DNA from 4 places in the Cronobacter malonaticus LMG 23826 genome. Region 1 is predicted to be linked to each of the others. Evidence: predicted binding sites of a transcription regulator. Region 1 holds the regulator's gene; each other region holds the start of a gene.
The links. Region 1 encodes PurR, which represses purine synthesis genes. Its sites were predicted from a motif close to CANGCAAACGTTTGCNTG; they were not measured.
Positions count from the first base shown of each region.

Region 1 (3,114 bases):
CCATCGCGGTGGACAATATCGTGCGCCCGGAACGCGTCCGGCGGCTGGTGCTCGATTTCTACCGGCACTTCTCTGATGTGGAGTTGCAGGTGTCGCAGGAGGTGTTTAACGGCGTCTGGGACGCGCTGGCGGACGGGCGCGTGGAACTTGCCATCGGGGCCACACAGGCGATTCCGGTTGGCGGGCGCTTCGCGTTTCGCGATATGGGCATGCTGAGCTGGCGCTGCGTGGTGGCGCACCATCATCCGCTGGCGCAGCACGCGGGCGCGCTCAGCGACGACAGGCTACGCGATTACCCCTCACTGGTGCTGGAAGATACGTCGCGATCGCTGCCCAAGCGTATCACCTGGCTGCTGGATAACCAGCGGCGCGTGGTGGTGCCGGACTGGTACTGCGCCGCCGATGCGCTGAGCGAAGGGTTGTGTATCGGCATGGTGCCGACGCACTTTGCGAAGCCGTGGCTCGACAGCGGAGAGTGGCGCGCGCTAACGCTCGAAAACCCGTTTCCGGATGCCGCCTGCTGCCTGACGTGGCGGCAAAGCGACGCCTCGCCCGCGCTGCGCTGGCTGCTCGATTATCTGGGGGACAGTGAAACGCTGAACAAGGAGTGGCTGCGGGAGCCGCAGTAATACGGCTCCCGGAAGGATTAACGGCGATAGTCGCGGAACGGGCCATCCGCCACCGAGCGGCGTTCGATCAGGCGCGGGTGCACTTCAATGGTCTGCGACTCTTCGCGTTTGTTCACGATGCGGTCGAGCAGCATATTGAACGCGGTCTGGCCGAGCGTCTCTTTGGGCTGATGGATAGTCGTCAGCGCCGGGCTAAAGAAACGCGCGTTGCGTACGTTGTCGTAGCCGATGATGGAAATATCCTGCGGCACGCGCAGGCCCATCTCATCGGCGGCGCAGATAGCGCCCATCGCCATAATATCGCCGCCGCAGAAGATAGCGGTGGGACGCTGCGGCTGCGAGAGGATCTGCTGCATCGCGCGGTAACCAGATTCCGGCTCGAAATCGCCCTGCACGATCCAGTTTTCCGGTACTTTGATAGCCGCTTCTTCCAGCGCTTTCATAAAGCCGGAGAAGCGCCCGACGCCGGTGTTGCGCTCAAGCTGCCCCGGGATCACACCGATATCGCGATGGCCGCGTTCGATAAGATAACGCCCGGCGAGATAACCACCCTGGAACGCGTTATCAATAACCGAGTCGGTGAAATCGGCTTTCGCTTCGCCCCAGTCCATCACCACCATCGGGATATGACGATACTCTTCAAGCGTGGCGAGCAGTGGCTGCGGGTATTCCGAACACATCACCAGCAGGCCGTCGACGCGCTTTTGCGCCATCATCGACAGATACGCGCGCTGCTTTTCCAGATTGTTATGCGCGTTGCCCAAAATTAGCGTATAGCCTTTGGCGAAGCAGCTGTTCTCAACCGCTTCGATGATTTCGGCGAAATAGGGCGCTTCGCTACTGGTCGCCAGCAGCCCGATAGATTTGGTGTGGTTCACCTTCAGGCTGCGCGCCACGGCGCTTGGCGAATAGTGTAATTCTTTAATAGCCGCCCAAACCGCGTTGCGCGTCTCTTCCGCCACAAAACGGGTTTTGTTAATTACATGTGAGACTGTTGTTGTGGAAACGTTGGCTCGCTTCGCGACGTCTTTAATTGTTGCCATTAATAATCACTCCAGACCCCTGGCTGAGCCGTGTAAAATCACGGGTTAATCGTTTGCCTGTATACACCCCTGACTGCCGCGAGGAGAGTGCGGCATGCCGGGAAACGCGACATTTATCGTGAGGAGGGGTCGATGGCCGGTACCGAATAAAGTAGCGACGAATTTTGGCTTATCTTTATCGAAAGGGGAAGAGGGAAAACGCATATCTGGTTAAATGTCGCAGGATTTTTCGGATTGTTTATGCAAAAATGCCCACTACCTGATTTTTATGGGGTCTTTAAGGAGAATACCATGAGTACCGATCTGAAATTTTCGCTGGTCACCACCATTGTTGTGCTGGGTCTTATTGTGGCGGGCGCTTTTACCGCCATCCTGCATTAAGCGTCAGGCGGGAGCGCGTATCGGTTCTCCCGCTTTCTTATACTTCTCTTGCGCTTAAGCGCTGCCCGCTCGCCGTTTCCTTTCTTTTTCTCGTTATTCCCTTATCATTCGCTAATAACAACTTTTGCGTGTTCTTTAACACCCACGCAATAATATTTTGCTGTTTTTGTCACTTATCTTTTCTGACTGAAACTGCCATCCTTTTCTGCATCCTGCTGTAACGTCGGGTATTCCGGCGCTGTTGTACAATTTCTGGAGCGATGAATGAAAGTCAATTTCCCGTTACTGGCACTGGCTATTGGTGCTTTTGGCATTGGCACGACCGAGTTTTCTCCGATGGGCTTATTGCCGGTAATAGCGAATGGCGTCAACGTCTCGATTCCGGCCGCCGGTATGCTGATAAGCGCCTACGCGGTCGGCGTGATGGTGGGCGCGCCGCTGATGACGCTTTTGCTGTCGCACCGAGCACGGCGTAGCGCGCTGATTTTTCTGATGGCGATTTTTACGCTCGGCAACGTGCTCTCGGCACTGGCGCCGGATTACATGACGCTGATGGCCTCGCGTATTCTCACCAGTCTTAACCACGGGGCGTTCTTCGGCCTCGGCTCGGTGGTGGCGGCAAGCGTCGTGCCGAAGCATAAACAGGCGAGCGCCGTCGCGACGATGTTTATGGGCCTGACCATCGCCAATATCGGTGGCGTGCCGGCGGCAACCTGGCTTGGTGAAACCATCGGCTGGCGAATGTCGTTTCTGGCGACGGCCGGACTTGGCCTTGTGGCGATGGCGAGCCTTTGGTTCTCACTGCCGAAAGGCGGCAGCGGCGAGCGCCCGGATGTGAAAAGCGAACTCGCGGTGCTGATGCGCCCGCAGGTGGTGAGCGCGCTGCTGACAACCGTGCTCGGCGCGGGCGCGATGTTTACGCTCTATACCTATATCGCGCCGGTGTTGCACCACATCACTGACGCCAGCGCGGCGTTCGTCACCGCCATGCTGGTGCTGATTGGCGTCGGGTTTTCCATCGGCAACTATCTGGGCGGCCGCCTGGCGGACCGCTCGGTGAG
Region 1 is NZ_CP013940.1:2,214,966-2,218,079, reverse strand. It holds gene punR (DNA-binding transcriptional activator PunR) at 1-629, shown strand, start outside; gene purR (HTH-type transcriptional repressor PurR) at 647-1,672, opposite strand; gene cydH (cytochrome bd-I oxidase subunit CydH) at 1,964-2,053, shown strand; gene AFK66_RS10500 (MFS transporter) at 2,318-3,114, shown strand, end outside.

Region 2 (3,114 bases), 270 kb from region 1:
ATTTACGATCACTGTCCGTTTTGTCTGAAAGCGCGCATGATTTTCGGGCTGAAAAACCTTCCGGTGGAGCTTATCGTGATGTCTAACGATGACGAAGCCACGCCTACCCGCATGATTGGCCAGAAGATGGCCCCGATTCTGCAAAAAGACGACAGCCGCTACCTGCCGGAAAGCATGGATATCGTTCACTACGTCGATAATCTCGACGGCAAACCGCTGCTCACCGGCAAGCGCAACCCGGCGATTGAAGAGTGGCTGCGCCGCGTTAACGGCTACGTTAACCGCCTGCTGCTGCCGCGCTTCGCCAAAGCGCCGTTCGATGAGTTCGCCACCCCCGAAGCGCGCCGTTACTTTACCGAGAAAAAAGAGGCGGCGATTGGATCCTTCGAGGAGCATATGGCTCACTCCGCCGGGCTGATTAAAAACATCAGCGACGACCTGCGCGCGCTTGATAAACACATCGTTCAGCCGAACGCCGTGAACGGCGAGCTTTCAGAAGATGATATCCATCTCTTCCCGTTGCTGCGTAACCTGACGCTGGTTGCTGGCGTCAACTACCCTACCCGTGTCGCGGACTATCGCGACAACATGGCCAAGCAGACGCAAATTAATCTGCTGTCAAAAATGGCTATCTGACGACAGCGCCGGTGGCCTCCACCGGCGTTTTAAGCCGAATCCGCTTTTGCCGCTTCCACTGGCGGGGCATCCTGCTTTGTGTCAGGATCGCCCGACAGCACCAGAACGAGGGAAGCTTATGAAAAAAATGTTAGTCGCCGCAGCGCTTATCGTCAGCGGCTTGCTGGTGGGATGTAACCAGCTCACGCAATACACCGTCACCGAACAGGACATCAATCAGGCGCTACAAAAGCGCAATAACTACGCCAAAGATATCGGCGTGCCGGGTCTTGCCGACGCGCATATCGTCTTAACCAACCTGAACAGCGCCATTGGCCGCGAAGAACCGAATAAAATTACGCTCAACGGCGATGCGAGCCTCGATATGACCTCGCTGTTCGGCAACCAGAAAGCGCTGGTGAAGCTCAAACTGAAAGCGCTGCCGACGTTCGATAAAGAGAAAGGCGCTATTTATCTGCGCGAGATGGAAGTGGTCGACAGCAGCATCACGCCGGACAAAATGGCACCGGTACTGGAAACGTTAATGCCGTATCTGAATAAATCGCTGCGCAGTTACTTTGAACAGCGTCCGGCTTATGTACTGAGCGAAGACCGTACCAAAGGCGAAGCGCTGGCGAAAAAATTCGCCAAAGGGCTTGAAGTGAAACCAGGCGAAATCGTCATCCCGCTGACCGATTAACGCCACACCGGGGGCGCAATGCCCCCGAATTTTCAGGAAAAGGATGCAAAGGAAAACGTTTACGCTTATCCTTAGTGCCCGGCATAAAACCAGCCATTACTGACTGTTTCCCCAAGCCGGAGCCTTCCATGACTGCACAACCCCAGGTTTTAACTATCCGCCGCCCTGACGACTGGCATGTTCATCTGCGTGATGGCGACATGCTCAAAACCGTCGTGCCTTATACCAGCGAAACTTACGGGCGCGCTATCGTCATGCCAAACCTGGCGCCGCCGGTCACGACCGTGGAAGCCGCTATCGCCTATCGCCAGCGCATTCTCGACGCCGTACCGGAAAACAACACGTTCGAACCTCTGATGACCTGCTATCTCACCGACACGCTGGATGCAGACGAGCTGGAGCGCGGTTTTCAGCAGGGCGTATTTACCGCCGCCAAGCTCTACCCGGCAAACGCCACGACCAACTCCAGCCACGGCGTCACCAGCGTTGATAACATCATGACGGTGCTTGAGCGCATGGAAAAACTCGGCATGCCGCTGCTGGTGCATGGTGAAGTGACGCACAGCGAGGTTGATATTTTCGATCGCGAAGCGCGGTTTATTGAGACGGTGATGGAGCCGCTCAGAAAGCGCCTGCCGGGCCTGAAAGTGGTCTTTGAACATATCACCACCAAAGACGCCGCCGACTACGTACGCGACGGGAACTCGCTGCTCGGCGCGACCATCACGCCGCAGCACCTGATGTTTAACCGCAACCATATGCTCGCAGGCGGCATTCGCCCGCACCTTTACTGCCTGCCGATTCTCAAGCGTAACGTGCACCAGCAGGCATTGCGCGAGCTGGTGGCGAGCGGCTGTGAGCGCGTCTTTCTTGGCACCGACTCCGCCCCGCACGCGCGCCATCGCAAAGAGACGAGCTGCGGCTGCGCGGGCTGTTTTAACGCCCCTTCTGCGCTCGGCGCGTACGCCACCGTGTTTGAAGAGATGAACGCGCTGGCGCACTTTGAAGCGTTCGCCTCGCTGAACGGCCCGCGCTTTTACGGCCTGCCGGTGAATGAAGGCACCGTAACGCTGGTGCGTGAGGAAAGCGTTATGCCGGAAACTATCGCTATCGCCGACGACACGCTGGTGCCGTTCCTGGCGGGCGAAGCGGTACGCTGGACGGTAAAACGCTAAGCGTGCGCTAAAAAAACCCGGCCCCCTGTTGCATGCTGCACGGCAAAGCTGTATATATATACAGTATGATTAACAGGGGGTTGTTATGCGTATTGAAGTGACTATCGCCAAAACCACGCCGCTACCGCCGGGCGCTATCGACGCGCTGGCCTGCGAGCTATCCCGCCGTATTGAAAGCCATTTTCCGGAAATGCCGAATCATGTGAGCGTGCGTTATGCCGCCGCTAACCAACTGTCGGTTCTGGGTGGCGCGAAAGAAGATAAAGATCGCATCAGCGAAATTCTCCAGGAAACCTGGGAGAGCGCTGACGACTGGTTTACCACTGATTAACCCTCATTACTGTCTTCTCTATGGTGTCAGTTTTTCCGGGCTTCGCCGCCCGGCTTTTTTATTTGTAGCGCCTTTTTCTGCGATAGTCCGAATTTTTCCTTTTCAGCCTTAATCTCATTGATCCGCCTCCTTAACAAAAATTTGCGAATAATCTGCCGTTTTATTGTTCAGTTAATTCAAAATCTCGAAAAAAATGTGTGTCAGGGTATTTATTTCTGCCCCATTTTCCTTTAATGGTTGATATACTTTATTTGCTTCAGAGATAAGAAAAGCCGCATTGAACCTCATGAGTC
Region 2 is NZ_CP013940.1:2,481,279-2,484,392, forward strand. It holds gene grxB (glutaredoxin 2) at 1-636, shown strand, start outside; gene AFK66_RS11730 (lipoprotein) at 755-1,315, shown strand; gene pyrC (dihydroorotase) at 1,444-2,490, shown strand; gene dinI (DNA damage-inducible protein I) at 2,576-2,821, shown strand.
Region 2: pyrC (dihydroorotase) is a predicted target of PurR. The motif match lies at 1,364-1,381, and genes of this name have one in related genera.

Region 3 (3,114 bases), 710 kb from region 1:
CGTCAATCAGCGTCGCCTCGGCATCGCTCAGATTGAGATGCCCGACTTTACGGCCTTCACGCACCTCTTTGTCATACCAGTGCAAATGCACCAGCGGCAGCTTCAGCCAGTCGTAATTCAGATCGGTGCCGATCAGATTCACCATCACCGATGGGCCGCTCACTACCGGTTGCGGCAGCGGCAGGCCGGTCACGGCGCGCAGATGCAGCTCAAACTGGCTGATGGACGCGCCGTTCTGCGTCCAGTGGCCGCTGTTATGCACGCGCGGCGCCAGCTCGTTAATCAGCAGGCCTTGCGGCGTCACGAAACATTCCATCGCCATCACGCCCACATAATTCAGCTCGTCCATAATCGCGCGCAGCATCGTTTCGGCCTGCTTCTGCTGCGTGGCGTTCGCCTGCGGGAAGGCCACGCTGGTGCGCAGAATGCCGTCCTGATGCAGGTTGTGGGTCAGTGGGTAAAAGACCGCGCTGCCGTCATGCGCGCGCGCGCCCACCAGCGATACTTCGCCGGTAAAGTTAATGCCCTGCTCGACGATGCATTCGCCGTAACATTCGGCGGGCAGCGTCTCAGTCTCGTTTTCGCGAAGACGCCACTGGCCGCGTCCATCGTAGCCGCCGGTGCGGCGCTTGACGATAGCCAGCTCACCGAGAGTCTCAAACACCTGCGGCCATTCGTCGCTGCTTGCCAGCAGCTGCCACGGCGCGGTGGGAAGATTCAGCTTATCGAGTAGCTGTTTCTGAGTGAAACGGTCGGCGATAAGCGGGAAAACATCGCGGTTAACGAACGCGTTGTGGCGCGCCAGCTCGCGGGTCAGGGCGGTTTCCGGCCAGCGTTCAATTTCTGCCGTAATAACGCTCTGCGCGAACGGCACCGCCTGCGGATCGGCGTCGAGCCCTACCGGCCAGACGCGAATGCCAAGCGGTTCGCCCGCCTGGCGCAGCATTCTGCCAAGCTGGCCGTTACCCAGCACGCATACCTGCTTCATGCCTCACCCCGCGGGTCCGGATTCTCCAGCACCTCATCGGTTTGCTTCTGACGCCACTCCTCAAGACGCGCCAGCAGCGCGCTATCATGCTGCGCCAGGATCTGGGCGGCCAGCAGAGCCGCGTTCGCCGCGCCCGCTTTACCGATAGCCAGCGTGCCCACCGGAATGCCGCGCGGCATTTGTACGATAGAGTAGAGGCTGTCCAGCCCGCTTAACGCCGCGCTCTGTACCGGCACGCCCAGCACCGGCACCAGCGTTTTCGCGGCAATCATGCCCGGCAGATGCGCCGCGCCGCCTGCGCCCGCGATGATCACCTGAAACCCATTCTCCTGCGCGCGCTCGGCGAAGCTGAAGAGTTTATCGGGCGTGCGGTGCGCGGAGACCACTTCAACGTGGTGAGGAACATCCAGGGCATCGAGAATTTCTGCGGCAAACTGCATGGTGGCCCAGTCGCTTCTGGAACCCATGACGATGGCGATACGCGCCGGGGTGTGGCTGGAAGACATACGTCTCAAAACTCCTGTGGTCAGGCGGCAAAATCAACGGGGTCGCCGTTACGAGGGCCTTGAGAATATCACGGAAAACCGGCAAGGAAAACGGTTGCGTAGGCGCGAGCGCGGCAAAAAGTACCGCGCGGATCAGAACGGAAAGGCTATCAGTTCCACGTTGTCGGGGGTGACTTTGACCATCGAGCCTTCGCTGTGCCAGGCGCCTAACACCACGCGGTGCGCGGGCTTGCCGTTCGCCTCCAGCGTGTGGACGGCAGGGCGGTGGGTGTGGCCGTGAATAAGCCACTGCACCTGCTGGCGTTCCATGGTTTCGACCACTGCCTGCGGGTTGACATCCATGATGGCGAGATCTTTCTGGCTGTTGGAGGCTTTGCTGCCGGCGCGCATGCGGGCGGCGATGCGGCGGCGCAGCCGCAGGGGGAGTGCGAGGAAAAGGGTTTGCAGCCACGGCTTATGCACTTTGGCGCGAAACGCCTGATAACCGGCATCGTCGGTGCATAGCGTGTCGCCATGCATAATCAGGACGCGTCTGCCGTAGAGATCCAGCACCTGCTCTTCAGGCAACAATTGCATACCGCTTTCGCGGGCGAAGCGACGGCCAAGCAGGAAATCACGGTTGCCGTGGATGAAATAGCAGGGAACGCCGGATTGCACGAGCGCGCGCAGGGCGGCGGCTATCTCGCGGTGCAGCGGTTCCGGGTCGTCATCGCCAATCCAGGCTTCAAAAAGATCGCCCAGGATGTAAAGGGCGTCCGCTTCACGCGCGGTACCGGCTAAAAAACGCAGAAAACCGGCGGTAATCGCCGGTTCTTCTGAGCACAGATGAAGATCTGCAATAAAGAGCGTCGCCACGAATTACTCGCTGACGGTTACGCGCTCGATAATCACGTCTTCTTTCGGCACATCCTGATGCATGCCGCTGCGGCCGGTGGAAACGCCTTTAATTTTATCAACCACGTCCATACCTTCGACCACTTCTGCGAACACGCAGTAGCCCCAACCCTGCAGGCTTTCGCCGCTGAAGTTCAGGAAGTCGTTATCAACAACGTTGATGAAGAACTGGGCCGTCGCGGAGTGCGGCGCCTGGGTGCGCGCCATAGCCAGCGTACCGCGGGTGTTCTTCAGGCCGTTGTTGGCTTCGTTCTTGATAGGATCTTTAGTGCTTTTCTGTTTCATGCCCGGCTCAAAGCCGCCGCCCTGAATCATAAAGCCGTTGATTACACGATGGAAAATGGTGTTGTCGTAGAAACCTTCGCGGCAGTAGTCCAGAAAGTTTTTTACCGTTTCCGGCGCTTTGTCATCGAACGTCTTGATTACGATGTCGCCGTGATTGGTGTGAAAAGTAACCATGTCTGCATCCTGTTTTGTTTCAGTGGTGCTTCGGCTTCCGAAAGAAGCCACAGTAGGAGGCTGTTATAGCATAACTCACCGCTTGCTTCACCTTGCAAAGTGGGGTGCTTGCGCTTTCAATTATGGGTAATATAGGGGTTTTATCTGCTTACCACACACTGACACGGAAACTTCTGATGTTAAAAATCTTCAATACCATGAGTCGCCAGAAAGAGGAATTTAAGCCTATCCATGCCGGGGAAGTCGGCATGTATGTGTGTGGTATTA
Region 3 is NZ_CP013940.1:2,927,097-2,930,210, reverse strand. It holds gene purK (5-(carboxyamino)imidazole ribonucleotide synthase) at 1-988, opposite strand, end outside; gene purE (5-(carboxyamino)imidazole ribonucleotide mutase) at 985-1,494, opposite strand; gene lpxH (UDP-2,3-diacylglucosamine diphosphatase) at 1,627-2,349, opposite strand; gene ppiB (peptidylprolyl isomerase B) at 2,353-2,847, opposite strand; gene cysS (cysteine--tRNA ligase) at 3,024-3,114, shown strand, end outside.
Region 3: purE (5-(carboxyamino)imidazole ribonucleotide mutase) is a predicted target of PurR. The motif match lies at 1,578-1,595, and genes of this name have one in related genera.

Region 4 (3,114 bases), 1.3 Mb from region 1:
ACGCGCTCGATAACCGCTTCGTCATTGATGTTGTCCAGGATGTCGCACATCCAGCCGGCCAGCTCTTTAACTTCCGCTTCTTTGAAGCCGCGACGCGTAACCGCCGGAGAACCGATACGGATGCCGGAGGTGACGAACGGGCTTTTCGGATCGTTCGGCACGCTGTTTTTGTTAACGGTGATGTTGGCGCGGCCAAGTGCGGCGTCCGCTTCTTTACCGGTCAGGTTTTTATCGACCAGATCCAGCAGGAACAGGTGGTTTTCCGTACCGCCGGAGACCACTTTGTAGCCGCGGTTCAGGAACACTTCCACCATCGCTTTGGCGTTTTTGGCCACCTGCTGCTGGTAGGTTTTGAACTCCGGCTCCATCGCTTCTTTCAGCGCGACCGCTTTCGCCGCGATAACGTGCATCAGCGGGCCGCCCTGCGCGCTCGGGAACACGGCAGAGTTCAGTTTTTTGTACAGCTCTTCGCTGCCGCCTTTGGCGAGGATCAGACCACCGCGCGGGCCAGCCAGCGTTTTATGGGTGGTCGTAGTCACGACGTGCGCGTGCGGAACCGGGTTCGGGTAAACACCTGCGGCAATCAGGCCCGCCACGTGCGCCATATCGACGAACAGGTATGCGCCGATGCTGTCGGCGATTTCACGCATTTTTGCCCAGTCAACGATGCCGGAGTAAGCGGAGAAGCCACCGATGATCATCTTCGGCTTGTGCTCTTTCGCCTGCTTCGCCATATCGTCGTAATCGATTTTGCCGGACTCGTCGATACCGTAAGGAATGATGTTGTAGAGCTTACCGGAGAAGTTGACCGGAGAGCCGTGAGTCAGGTGGCCGCCCTGCGCCAGGTTCATACCAAGAACGGTATCGCCCGGCTGCAGCAGCGCGGTGTAGACCGCGAAGTTGGCCTGGGAGCCGGAGTGCGGCTGCACGTTGGCGTAGTCAGCGCCGAAGAGTTCTTTCGCGCGGTCAATCGCCAGTTGTTCAACGATATCCACATATTCGCAGCCGCCGTAGTAGCGCTTGCCCGGATAACCTTCGGCATATTTGTTGGTCAGCTGAGAGCCCTGCGCCTGCATGACGCGCGGGCTGGTGTAGTTTTCGGAGGCGATCAGTTCGATGTGCTCTTCCTGACGTACTTTTTCCTGCTCCATAGCCTGCCACAGTTCGGCATCATAATCGGCAATGTTCATTTCACGCTTTAACATCCGCATCTCCTGACTCAGCTGACAATAAAATGTACTGCAATTAGGGGCCCTTTTGGGCGACGGCCAACAGTGTAAACCGATTGGCAGCGTGAAGATAGGGCTTGACAGAGGTTTTTACGCAAACGTTTGGCATGGCGTGGCGCAAGGGTTTGAACGATTAAGCAAACGCGCGCTTTACGCGACTTATTTTCATTTTCAACCTGTCTTTTTTTCATACGCGACCGTTTTCTCCTGCTTGATAAAACCATTTACAGCGTGCAGGTATTTTTTATAAGATGCATTTAAAATACATTTTATAGAAAAACGGAAGGAAGCAACCATGCTGGATAGTCAAACCATCGCCGTCGTGAAATCCACCATCCCGCTGCTGGCGCAGACTGGCCCGAAACTCACCGCGCACTTTTATGACCGGATGTTTACGCACAACCCGGAACTCAAAGAGATTTTCAACATGAGTAACCAGCGCAATGGCGATCAGCGTGAAGCGCTGTTCAACGCCATCTGCGCCTACGCCACCAATATCGAAAACCTCGCGGCCCTGCTGCCGGCGGTGGAGAAAATCGCCCAGAAGCACACCAGCTTTAATATCAAACCGGAGCAGTACAACATTGTGGGCGAGCACCTGCTGGCGACGCTCGACGAGATGTTCAGCCCAGGCCAGGAAGTGCTGGACGCCTGGGGTAAAGCCTATGGCGTGCTGGCGGGCGTGTTTATTAACCGCGAAGCCGAGATTTACCAGAGCAACGCGCAGAAAACCGGCGGCTGGGAAGGCACGCGCGAATTCCGCATCGTGAGTAAAACGCCGCAGAGCGCGATTGTCACAAGCTTTGAGCTGGAGCCGGTAGATGGCGGCCCGGTTGCTGATTACCTGCCCGGCCAGTACACCGCCGTCTGGATCAAACCGCAGGAGTTTGCGCACCAGGAGATTCGCCAATATTCGCTCACACGCAAGCCGAACGGCAAAAGCTATCGCATCGCGGTGAAACGCGAAGGCGAAGGCCAGGTGTCGAACTGGCTGCATCAGCATGCGCAGCCGGGCGATGTGGTTAATCTTGCCGCGCCTGCGGGCGATTTCTTTATGGATGTCGAGCCGCAGACGCCGGTGACGCTTATCTCGGCGGGTGTGGGCCAGACGCCGATGCTGGCGATGCTTGATACGCTGGCAAGCGCGCAGCATCCGGCGCAGGTGAACTGGTATCACGCGGCGGAAAGCGGCGATGTACATGCGTTTACCGATGAAGTGGCGCAGCTCGGCGCGAAGCTCCCCCGCTTTACCCGCCACGTCTGGTACCGCGTGCCGACCGACGCCGATCGCAGCGCGGGCCGTTATGACAGTGAAGGGTTGATGGCGCTTCGCGATCGCGAGGCACATGTGACCACGCCCGGCATGCAGTTTTATGTCTGCGGCCCGGTGAAATTTATGCAGTTCGCCGCGGAGCAGTTAGTGAGCATGGGCGTGAATAAAGAGAACATTCATTACGAATGTTTCGGCCCGCACAAGGTGTTGTAAGCGTCCGGCTGTTTTGAGAGCGGTTCGGCGGGTACGCTGCGCTTACCCGCCCTACGATAGAGATTTGCGGTTTTATGTAGGGTGGGTAAGCGAAGCGCACCCACCATTTACTTGCGCGCCCCATGAACGCCGGGCATAAAAAAAGCAGGTCCACTGACCTGCTTTTTTGTCCATCGCGCACGCTTAAATCGCGGCGTCGTCTTCCTCGCCGGTGCGGATACGCACCACGCGCGCCACATCGAAAACGAAAATCTTCCCGTCGCCGATTTTACCGGTCTGAGCGGTACGGATAATCGTATCCACACAGGTATCGACGATATCGTCGGTCACCACGATCTCTATTTTCACCTTCGGCAGGAAATCCACCATATACTCTGCGCCGCGATAGAGCTCGGTATG
Region 4 is NZ_CP013940.1:925,843-928,956, reverse strand. It holds gene glyA (serine hydroxymethyltransferase) at 1-1,205, opposite strand, end outside; gene hmpA (NO-inducible flavohemoprotein) at 1,525-2,715, shown strand; gene glnB (nitrogen regulatory protein P-II) at 2,899-3,114, opposite strand, start outside.
Region 4: glyA (serine hydroxymethyltransferase) is a predicted target of PurR. The motif match lies at 1,321-1,338, and genes of this name have one in related genera.